2 regions of the Shinella sp. GW821-FHT11G07 genome follow, and region 1 is predicted to be linked to the other one. Evidence: riboswitches for the same ligand, from Rfam matches in the RefSeq annotation. Region 1 holds a riboswitch; the other holds the start of a gene.

The links. Region 1 has a riboswitch for cobalamin ahead of AC1RT2_RS30860 (acyl-CoA thioesterase). Riboswitches for the same ligand answer to the same signal wherever they lie in the genome.
Region 2: another riboswitch for cobalamin. It lies ahead of fdhA (formaldehyde dehydrogenase, glutathione-independent); the one in region 1 lies ahead of AC1RT2_RS30860 (acyl-CoA thioesterase).

The regions. Positions count from the first base shown of each region.
Region 1 covers NZ_JBXARJ010000026.1:9,369-14,866, reverse strand. The annotation lists gene AC1RT2_RS30870 (MFS transporter) at 1-148, shown strand, start outside; gene AC1RT2_RS30865 (LysR family transcriptional regulator) at 195-1,082, opposite strand; gene AC1RT2_RS30860 (acyl-CoA thioesterase) at 1,085-1,957, opposite strand; cobalamin riboswitch at 2,021-2,230, opposite strand; gene AC1RT2_RS30855 (DUF1852 domain-containing protein) at 2,611-3,594, shown strand; gene AC1RT2_RS30850 (methionine synthase) at 3,622-4,650, shown strand; gene AC1RT2_RS30845 (flavin reductase) at 4,677-5,177, shown strand; gene AC1RT2_RS30840 (methylenetetrahydrofolate reductase) at 5,347-5,498, shown strand, end outside.
Region 2 covers NZ_JBXARJ010000014.1:110,311-115,808, reverse strand. The annotation lists gene AC1RT2_RS24495 (caspase family protein) at 1-872, opposite strand, end outside; gene fdhA (formaldehyde dehydrogenase, glutathione-independent) at 1,106-2,296, opposite strand; cobalamin riboswitch at 2,482-2,681, opposite strand; gene AC1RT2_RS24485 (ABC transporter substrate-binding protein) at 3,016-4,131, opposite strand; gene AC1RT2_RS24480 (sarcosine oxidase subunit gamma family protein) at 4,190-4,720, opposite strand; gene AC1RT2_RS24475 (2Fe-2S iron-sulfur cluster-binding protein) at 4,713-5,498, opposite strand, start outside.

The DNA of each region.
Region 1 (5,498 bases):
TGCCGGCTACATCTTCGACGCGACCGGGTCTTACCGCCTGGCGTTCCTGCATGGTTTCCTGTGGAACGTCGTGAACCTTGTTCTGGTGAGCTGGCTGATCCTCTGGCCGAAGTTACGTCAGCCCAGGCAGGTTGCGATCGCGCGATGAACGCTTGCAAGGTTCAGACGTTCCAGATGGCCTTACACCTGAAACGTCACGCCGATGTCTGGCGTGACGTCGCGAGAAACCCGGCGATGAAATCGACAGTGTCGTCGCCATCTCTTAATCCGAGATGGATGCTTTTCTGGATACCGCTCTGACCAATCCGGACGGGGCAGACACCGAGCGCCGCTGCTTCTCGGCGCACTAGCCAGCTGGGAATGGCGCTGACCCCGCGCCCTGCCGCCACGAGCTGGAGCATCATTTCCGTCGTCTCGACATTGCGGTGATGTCGCGGCCGGCAATTGGCGGGCACCAGAAATTGCGTGAACACGTCCAGTCGCTCCGGCGGTACCGGATAGGTGAATAGTGTCTCATTCAGCAGATCCGTAGGATCGGCATGGCGTTTCAGCGTCAGGAGATGATCGGCCGGAACGGCAAGCACCAGCTCATAGTCGAACACTGGAACATAATGAATGCCGGACGTCTCGATCGGATCCGGCGTGATCAGGATATCGATCTCGTACCCCGTCAACGCCGCCACACCGCCGAAAGCAAATGATGTCTTCAGTTCCAGGCCCACATCCGGCCATTCCATGAGATAGGGCTTTGTGACCCCCATAAGCCACTGGTGGCATGGGTGGCATTCCATGCCAATCTTGAGCGAGCCTCGCTGGCCATGGCGATAATCCGACAGGACATCCTCGGCCCTTTCAATCTGGGGCAGAACGCGCTGTGCTAGTGTCACGATGTAGCGGCCAGCCTCTGTGAGACGAAGGTTGCGGCCGTCCTTTTCCCACATCGCCACGCCGTAGCGCTCTTCCAACTTGCGGATCGTATGGCTAAGAGCCGACTGGGAGACGTTCAGCCGCTCAGCCGCAGCCGTTAGGCTGCCCAAACGGTCGACTTCACGCAAGATCGATAGATGTTGCCTGTCCAGCACGGTTATGCCCGCCCGTGATTAAAGGTAAGCGATTCCGCTGTGGCGCTATCGCGAACAGGAACCGGCCGGTGGTCTTTATCGACCGCCACCATGGTGAAACATCCTGTGGCCGTAACATGCCTCTCGCCGGTCAGGAGGTTTTCGGACCAAAGTTTCGTCTCGATGGACATGGAGCTGCGTCCCACGCGCTCGACGCGCGCTTCCGCCTCGACAATTTCACCGATCTTGATTGCTCGTGCGAAATCGATGCGCTCTGATGAGGCGAGGACGACCAGCTTGCCGGAGTAGCGCGACGCTGCAACGAATGCGGCTTTGGTCATGTAGGCGATCGCCTCGCCCCCGAACATCCGGCCGACGCTGTTTGCCTGATCCGGAAAGACGATGTCGACCATGAAAACGGTGTCCGTGGCGTTCAGAGTTTCCGCTGCCGCGAGCTCGGGCAATGTATAGTTCGCCGCGTGGCCGCTCTCCGGTATCGCGACCATATGGAAGATGCCGCGCGTACAGGTGTGTCGCTGGCGACCGACTATGGTCTCCGCCGCCATCTCGACCTCGACCGTCAAGGAGCGCCGTCCAGCCTTGACCGGTCTGGCCGTGAACTCAACGATGTGCCCGATCCGTGCGGGTTGCCTGAAATCGATCCGCTCGCAAGAGGCGGTCACGAAGGGCGCCCGCCCGAACCGGGTTGCCGCTATGAAGGCTACGCGATCCATGAGAGCAAGTCCGGCTCCGCCGAACAGAGTGCCGTGATGGTTGGTATCTCCGGGAAAGACGATATCGATAAGACTGGTTGCGGAGCCGTGCTCGACAGGCTTTTCTATGGTCGCGATCTCTGTCATCTGCACTGCCATCAGGTTGCGGCCGGGCAGCGGCATGACGCAGAGACGACGGCACGGGAGTGCTTATCGCGAAAGCGGCACTCCGGGACACCCCGCCCGTGGACGTTATCTATCGCGGCAGGTCTCCTGGCTTGCGGGTCATTGCTTTCGTCCGTCTTCCCGAGGTATGCCTCAGTGACATGGATGGACGTTCGCTAGCCGCTTACAGTTGCGGGGGCAGCCTCGGCTTCAGGCTTTGATCAAAGCCCTCACCGAATTCCCTCTTAGCTCCGGACTTTCATCCGCAGAACCACGATGACGAACCAATGTCTCATGTCGCCAGAGCGGTCAAGGCGTCTATCACGGAGGCATGGCGGATGTGGAAGGTGCCCCCGCGCCTATGTCCCGTCGGTTTTGCGTGCTGAACGGGCATTCGAGTACCTCGATGTCTGAAGGCGGCTCGTGAGATACCGTCATCTCCGCATTTTTTGTCTCTGGCTTCGGCCTCAAATCATGAGCACGGCTCATGCTTCCGTGAGATAATACCATTTTTTCTCGATCGATCCCTCAGGCATAAACCGCACACCACTCGTATGTCTGGGCGGTGTGAACGCTGCCGACTGGGAATATAGAAAGTAATGTCCGGTGTACCCTGAAGTTTACGTAAATAGTCTTAGGTTTTTTCTCGGGAAACAGGGCGCGTCGTCGTGATGAATAGCGATTTCGATTTTAATATTAAGGTAGTTCAATTAGACGAGGAATATCACCCCTCAGAAAATACGCGCATTACGACCAATTTTGCTAATTTGGCTAGAGGGGAGAGCCGCCGAGAGAACCTGCACAATGCGCTGACGATGATTGACAACCGTTTCAACGCTCTGGCGCATTGGGATAACCCCAAAGGTGATCGTTACTCTGTCGAGCTCGAAATCATTTCCGTCGAGATGAGCATTGGCGCCGGAGGCTATAGTGATGCCTTTCCGCTCATTGAAATATTGAAAACAACTGTTGTTGATCGCAAAACGAACGAACGTATTGACGGCATCGTGGGCAATAATTTCTCCTCTTATGTGCGCGACTACGACTTCAGCGTGTTGTTGCCAGAGCATAACAAAAATCGACCCGGGTTCAGCACGCCGGATAATTTTGGCGATCTGCATGGAAACTTGTTCAAGTGCTTCCTGAATTCAAATGCTTACAAAGAGCATTTCAACAAGCCGCCAGTCATATGCCTAAGCGCATCAAGCAGCAAAACCTATCATCGGACGGACAATCAGCATCCCGTATTGGGCGTCGAATACAAACAGAATACGCTCTCCTCGACCGACCAATATTTCGGGAAAATGGGATTGCAAGTTCGCTTTTTCATGCCGGCGAATAGCGTTGCCCCTTTGGCTTTTTATTTTCTCGGCGATCTGCTCGATGACTACACCAATCTTGAGCTTATCAGCACCATCAGCACGATGGAGACTTTTCAGAAGATCTATCGACCCGAGATTTACAACGCCAATTCCGCGGCGGGTGCCTGCTATCAGCCAGATCTGAAGCACCAGGATTACTCGTTGACCCGGATTGTCTACGATCGAGAAGAACGGAGTCGGCTGGCGATTGAGCAGGGGAAGTTCGCCGAGAAGCACTTCATCAAACCGTACAGGACCATTCTTGAGCAATGGTCTGCCAATCACGTCCTCTGACGAACTGGAAACACAAGGTCGCCTATCATGAAAACACTGTTGCCCACGTCAACCGCCGGCAGCCTGCCCAAACCCTCGTGGCTTGCAGAGCCTGAGAAGCTTTGGTCGCCTTGGAAGCTGCAAGACGAGGAACTGATTGAGGGCAAACAGGACGCCTTGCGTTTGTCGTTGGATGATCAGCGACAGGCAGGCATCGATATCGTCAGCGATGGCGAGCAAACGCGCCAACATTTCGTTACGACGTTTATCGAACACCTCGACGGGGTTGATTTTGAGAAACGTGAGACCGTCAGAATTCGCAATCGCTATGATGCGAGTGTCCCCACGGTCGTGGGCGCCGTGTCTCGCCAGAAGCCGGTTTTCGTCGAAGACGCCAAATTTCTACGTCAGCAGACGAAGCAGCCCATCAAATGGGCTCTGCCGGGTCCCATGACGATGATCGATACGCTCTTTGATAGTCACTATAAGAGCCGTGAAAAGCTGGCCTGGGAATTTGCCAAGATCCTTAATGAGGAAGCGAGGGAGCTGGAGGCTGCCGGCGTCGATATCATCCAGTTCGACGAGCCCGCATTCAACGTCTTCTTTGATGATGTGAATGACTGGGGCGTCGCCACATTGGAGAAAGCAATCGAGGGCCTCAAATGCGAGACCGCTGTCCATATCTGCTATGGATACGGCATCAAGGCCAATACGTATTGGAAAAAGACCCTGGGGTCCGAGTGGCGGCAATATGAGGAATCTTTCCCCAAGCTACAGAAATCCAGCATCGGTATGATCTCCCTGGAATGCCACAACTCTCATGTTCCGATGGATCTCATGGAGCTTGTTCGAGGCAAGAAGGTGATGGTCGGGGCCATCGACGTGGCAAGCAATACCATTGAAACCCCAGAGGAAGTGGCCGCGACCCTACGAAAGGCGCTTCAGTTTGTCGATGCGGACAAACTTTGCCCTTGCACGAACTGCGGAATGGCGCCCCTGTCTCGCCGTGTAGCAAGAGGCAAGCTGAATGCTCTGGCAGCAGGCGCAGAAATCGTCCGAAAAGAACTCTCGGCCTAGTGCTGGCTGAGCAGCAGGGGGCCGACATGAACATGGTGAAGCACGGCTTCGACATCGTGGATAAAGCCACGTTTCGCAACGGCATGTCTCGCCTCGGCTCGGCGGTCAACGTCGTCACCACCAGGCACAGCGGGAAGCGCTACGGCTTTACGGCCTCAGCAGTCTGCAGCGTCAGCGACACGCCGGCAACACTTCTCGTCTGCATCAACCGTTCGAGCTCGTGTTTTTATGCCTTTGAGAACACGCGCCACTTCTGTGTCAACACGCTGATGCCAGGCCATGAGGACATTTCGAATGTCTTTGGCGGAAAGACACCGACGGAGGATCGATTTACGCTTGGCGAGTGGAGAGAAGGCTTAACGGGTGTTCCAATCCTGGCCAACGCCTCTGTCAGCTTCGAATGCGAGCTCACCAATGAAGTTGACGAGGCAACCCATCGCATTCTCCTCGGGCGCGTAATCGACGTTCGTGAGAATGAAGAACAGGCAACGTTGCTTTATTGCATGCGTCGCTATCTCAACGGTTAGGCCACCACAGCGGTCTTCTTTCAGGCGGGGTCGGCATACGACGCGCTCTCCTAGACGCAAAACGGCGCAAGCCGTCAACATTATGGTGCGCAGATACGTCGCGCTGTGAGAAGAGCGTCCATTCCTCTTGGTGCCGGCATTCCACCGCGCTGCCGCAATGCGAGCGAAAATGACCGAAACAGAACGAGCTGATGCAGGCAAGCTTCCGGCATCCATCGAAATCCTGCCGAAGCAGATACTGACGGTCGGCGATCTTGGCGCCTTCCTGCCGCGCGGCACTCGCGTCTATCTCACCGACATCGGCACGGTCGAAACGGATGG
Region 2 (5,498 bases), on a different contig from region 1:
TTCGCAAGGTTTGCGAACATTCCCTGTGGATAGCGGGACAGATATTTCCGGTAAGCCTCCTGACTGTCGGCGAGCGCGGCAAATTCGAAGAAGGCGACCTCGTCACCGCCCGCCTCGGCCGGTTTTCCTGCGACGAACTGGAAGTCGCCGTAGACCGCGCTGTTTTCCCAGGGTTCCTGCTTGCCGCCGGTGCGCTCCTGCACGGTGGCGCGTACGCGCTTGAAGACATTCTCTATGGAAAGGCCGGGAATCGTCACGGATTCGGCGAGCGCCGCCGCATAGGGACTAGCACCGGTATTGCCGTCGGCCGCGAGATTGCCAGGAGAGGTCGAGAAAGCGACGATGCGGCCGAGCCGTTCCGGTGCCGTCGCAAGGCCGCGCCTGAGGCCGCGCGTCTGCTCGAACGGGTTGTCGCGGCAAGAATCGAGTACGACGATCTGAAGGCTAGTCCTCACCGCATCGAGCCGGCGCGTGAGTTCGCTAAGCGAGAGCGCGACCGAGCGCAGCTCCTCTTCGGTACCCAGCTTGACATCGACAGGTAGCAGGTAGTTCTGCCCGGAGATCTGGACGCCGTGGCCGGCGAAGTAGACCATGACAACAGGATTTTCAACGGTGGCCAGGCGCGCCACGAAGGCATCGACCGCCGCCAATGTATCCGCCGCCTTGGCATTCGCGACCTTGGTGACGGCAAAGCCGCTCTTTGCCAGCGCGGTGCCGACGATCTCGATATCGTTTTCCGGATTGCGCAGGGGTGTCGCTACCTCGTAGCGGCTGTTGCCGATGAGAAGCGCGTGCCGCACGGACGCCGCCGCCTCGATGGGCAGCAGCAGGATTATGAAAACCAGGATTCGCCGCACCGACATCACTCTCATGTGTCCCTCCCCGACCCATCAAAGCTTGCGTCCAGACGCGAAACGGGTGTGCGAAAGGTTTTATTCACCTTATCTAATTTGCGGCGTGAGCCAGAGGAATGGACCGCTTCGGCCAGTGCCAGGCACCGACACCGCGACGTCCTGATGCGCCGCGTGGCGGAAAAGGGCGGCATGCGATCTATCGGGTTCGGTGCGCCGACCGTCGGAAACGGCCGGCGCACGTCGTTTTCTCGTTATGCTGCCTTCAGCAGATCACCATGCGGGTCGAGCACGAACTTGGTCGCGGCACCCTGGTCGAAGCTCTCATAGCCCTGGACGGCATCGTCGAGCGCGATGATCTTCGCGTTGACAATGTCGGCGATGGGCAGGCGGTCGTGCAGGATCGCCTGCATGAGCTGACGGTTGTACTTGAGCACAGGGGTCTGGCCGGTATGGAAAGACAGCGCCTTCGCCCAGCCGAGACCGAAGCGCAGCGACAGGCTACCCTGTTTGGCCGCGACGTCCGCCGCACCGGGATCTTCCGTGACGTAGAGGCCCGGAATGCCGATCGAGCCGGCGGCACGGGTGATCTCCATCATCTGGTTGAGCACGATGGCCGGCTGCTCACCGCCTGCATGGCCACGCGCTTCGAAGCCGACGGCGTCGATAGCGCTGTCGACCTCGTTTGTACCGACGACCTCGGCGATCATGTCGCCCAGCCTGTCGCTCTTGGAGAGATCTATCGGCTCAAAACCGACCCGCGCCGCATGGGCGAGGCGATCCTTGTTGAAGTCGCCGATCATCACGACAGCCGCACCGAGGATGCGGGCGGAGGCGGCAGCGGCAAGACCAACCGGACCCGCGCCCGCCACATAGACCGTGGAACCGACACCGACACCGGCACGCACGGCGCCGTGGAAACCCGTTGGCAGGATGTCGGAGAGCATGGTCAGATCGCGGATTTTTGCCATCGCCTTGTCGCGGTCGGGGAATTTCAAGAGGTTGAAGTCGGCATAGGGGATGGTGACGTAACGCGCCTGGCCGCCGATCCAGCCGCCCATGTCGACATAGCCATAAGCGCCTCCGGCGCGTGACGGGTTTACGGTGAGGCAGACGCCGGTATCCTGCGACTTGCAGCAACGGCAGCGCCCGCAAGCGACGTTGAAGGGCACCGAGACGATATCGCCGACCTTGAGCATCTCGACGTCGATGCCCTTCTCGATGACTTCGCCGGTGATCTCGTGGCCAAGGACGAGGCCGGGCATCGCCGTGGTGCGACCGCGCACCATATGCTGGTCGGAGCCGCAGATGTTGGTGGAAATCACCTTGAGGATGACGCCGTGCTCAATGCGGCGGCCGTCCGGTGCCTCCAGCTTCGGGTCATCGATGTCGCGAACCTCGACCTTGCCGGGTCGCATATAGACGACGCCTCTGTTTCTGCTCATAGTCTTGTCTCCTCCTGAGTTGAAGCCTGTCCGGCCCGCTCCTCCGCGGGCCGAATCATGGTCGGAACGCATGCGAAAACCGCCAAGCGGCCTGCAAAACGTCTCTCGACGAAGGATGGAAAGAAGAAGGAACAAAGCGGCCCAGAGGCAACGCTGTTCGCCTCTCGATCGCCCACCGCAATCGGCCGAGTCTTGTATTCAAGGCTGGTTTCCGGGCTTCGGAACCGTCCGTCAGGACGCCCTCGACACCTTCCCGGCCGTGGCCAGTGGCAATCGTCGAGGTTTTCGTTCCGCTACCGTTGCGGGGGCAGCACCGGCCTCAGACCGGTTTCCCAATTATCCACCCTGACGACGTCCGGGCGGCACCTTGAATGCCGTCAGCAAACCATGCGCAAGAGGAACTAGCCTTCGGGAATACGACATCCCTGACGTCGCCAACGACACCAGGCAAAAAAGGCCATCGATGGTACGAGGCACGCACGCCATGTGTCGCTTGGCATTTCACTACCATCCTGCGGAGTCGCGTTCTGGAGACAATATGCGGCGAGGGCCAGAGAGCTCCTGACTGCATCAAGGATGCTTGGTTTCCTACCCTAACAATCACGCTGTCTCGGTGGTTTCCACGGGACCGCTCCCAAGGTTTTGCTGGGTTCGGCAGACAAATAGAAAGGCGGCCCGGCATTTGGCCGGGCCGTTGAACTTCGCCAACGATGTAAGCGTTACTTGGCAATCGGCGCGTAGTTGCCATTGCTCCAGCGGTTGATGTCGTAGCTCGCGTCTTTCAGGTCGCCCTTCTCGTCGAAGGTGACGGTGCCGACCACGGTGTCGATCGGTTGGCCGTTCTTCAGTGCCTTCGCGACTTCTGTCGGATCATCCGAACCGGCGCGTTCGATACCTTGGGCGAAGGCCTGGATCACAGCATAGGAAAACAGCGTAAAGCCTTCCGGCTTGAAGCCGCCGGCCTTGATCTTTTCCACGGCTTCCTTCGCTTCAGGCTTTGCCTGCGGATCGGAGGGGAAGACGAACATCGTACCTTCACCGGCCGGACCGGCGACCTGCCAGAATTCCGGCGAGGCGATGGAATCGGGCATGATCAGCTGGAACTTGTAAGCCTGCTCGGCAGCCTGACGCAGGATGAGGCCTGCTTCCGGGTGATAGCCGCCGAAATAGACGACATCGACCTTGGCCTCCTTCAACTTGGTAACGAGAGCATTGTAGTCCTTCTCGCCGGCGTTGATGCCTTCAGCAAGAACTTCCTTGAGACCGTTTGCGTTCATCGTGGCACGCACAGCGTCCGCAACGCCCTGACCATAGGCCGTCTTATCGTGCAGCACGGCGACATTCTTGCCGGCATACTCCTTGGCGATCCACGGGCCGATGAAAGCGCCCTGAGCATCGTCACGGGTGTAGAGACGCATGATGTTCGTCCACCCCTTGTTGGCCGCATCGTCCGTCATGACCGGATTGGACGAGGCCGGGCTCATCATCAGCGTACCGTTTTCGGCGTAGACGGCCGAGGCCGGAATGCTCGAACCCGAGCAGGCATGGCCGTCGACGAACTGGATGCCGGCGGCGGCAATGCGGTTGGCAACCGAGACGGCCTGCTTTGGATCGCACTGATCATCTTCGAACTGCAGCTTGATCTGGCGGCCCATCACGCCGCCCTTGGCATTGATGGCGTCAGCCGCAGCCTGCGCACCCTGCTTGAACTGGTCGCCGATCGTCGCGAGCGGACCGGTGAGCGGGCCGGCGACGGCGAAGGTCAGGTCTTCTGCTCGCGCCGCGGTGCCCATGAGCAGGCCGAGCGCCGTACCGAGGATTAGAATTCTTTTCATTATCTCAACTCCCTTTTTTCGCCCGCACCAGCGCGGGTCTCCTTCCAGACATGAAAGTCTATGCTTGCAAAACGAGTGGCTGGCATTCGAACCACTCCCAGAGGTAGGCAGCAAGCCCCCTGTCGATATGAATGCGCAAGGTTTCGGCATTGGTATGCCGGTAGACAGTGCCCATCACGCCGCCGAACGGCATGGCAGCGCAGGGTCCGGGATGATCAGGATCGACCGTCGTCGCCCGCGTGAGAAGATCACGGACGCCCTCGCCCGTCGCCTCGAAGAGGCGCAGGGCGGAACTGACGGTGGAGACCGCATAACCCTCATCGTACCAACCGTCTGCCACATCGCCAGATGAAAGCCCGATGACCAGCAAGCGATCGCGGGCAACGCGCACCGCATAACGATCGCCGAAGGCAAGGCCGAGCGCGCCGACATCCCTGCCGAGATCATAGCGAGCGAGGAAGCGGTCGATATCGCCGCTGACGAGGCGCTGCGTCACGCCTGTGAGGGCTCGGATGTCAATGGCGCGGCCTGTCAGCCGTGCCTGCACCCAATCCGGTTCGGGCTGCCATTTGCGGGCAATATCAAGCATGAAGGCGGCTCCCTTCCCCATCGAAGGCACAGGAGGAGACGATGCGCGCGCGCCTGATATCCCCGAGATGCTGCAACTCGATAACGTCACCCATGCGCGACAGGCCGCGTTCGATCAGCCCGAGCGCGATCGGCCTCTGCAGGGCTGGGCTGAAATAGCTCGACGTGACATAGCCGGTGCTGCGAGGTTTTCCCGCTTCCCGTTCGATGCCATGCGCGCCGGTCGGCAGCACACCCTTGCCGTCTGCTGCCTCGAGGCCGACGAACTGCCGCCGATCGGGCCGGGCCGCATCCTCGGTGATCAGCGAGCGGCGGCCGATGAACTCCACCTTCTTGCGTTCCAGCGGCGCGGTAAGGCCGAAATCCATGGGGCGGCTCGTGCCATCGGTATCCTTTCCGATGACGATATAGCCTTTCTCCGCACGCAGGATCATCAGGGCCTCAAGGCCAAGCAGCGTTGCACCGAAAGCCGCGCCGGTCTTCCGCAGCCGCGCCCAGAGCACCGCGGCAAAATCAGCCGGTACGGAGATTTCGTAGGAGCGTTCGCCGGTGAAGCTGATGCGGGCAATCCGCACCGCAACGCCATCGACGCTGCCGGCGACGACGGCCATGTGCGGCAGGGTCACATCGTCAAGCGCGACGCCGAAGCCAATGCTTTCCACAAGTGCCCGCGCCCGTGGGCCGGTGACCGTCAGCGTCGCCATCTCAGCCGTGGCATTGTGAATGAAGACACGCCGCTTGTCGAAGCGATCCTGCCGCCATTCCTCCAGAAGGGCGTG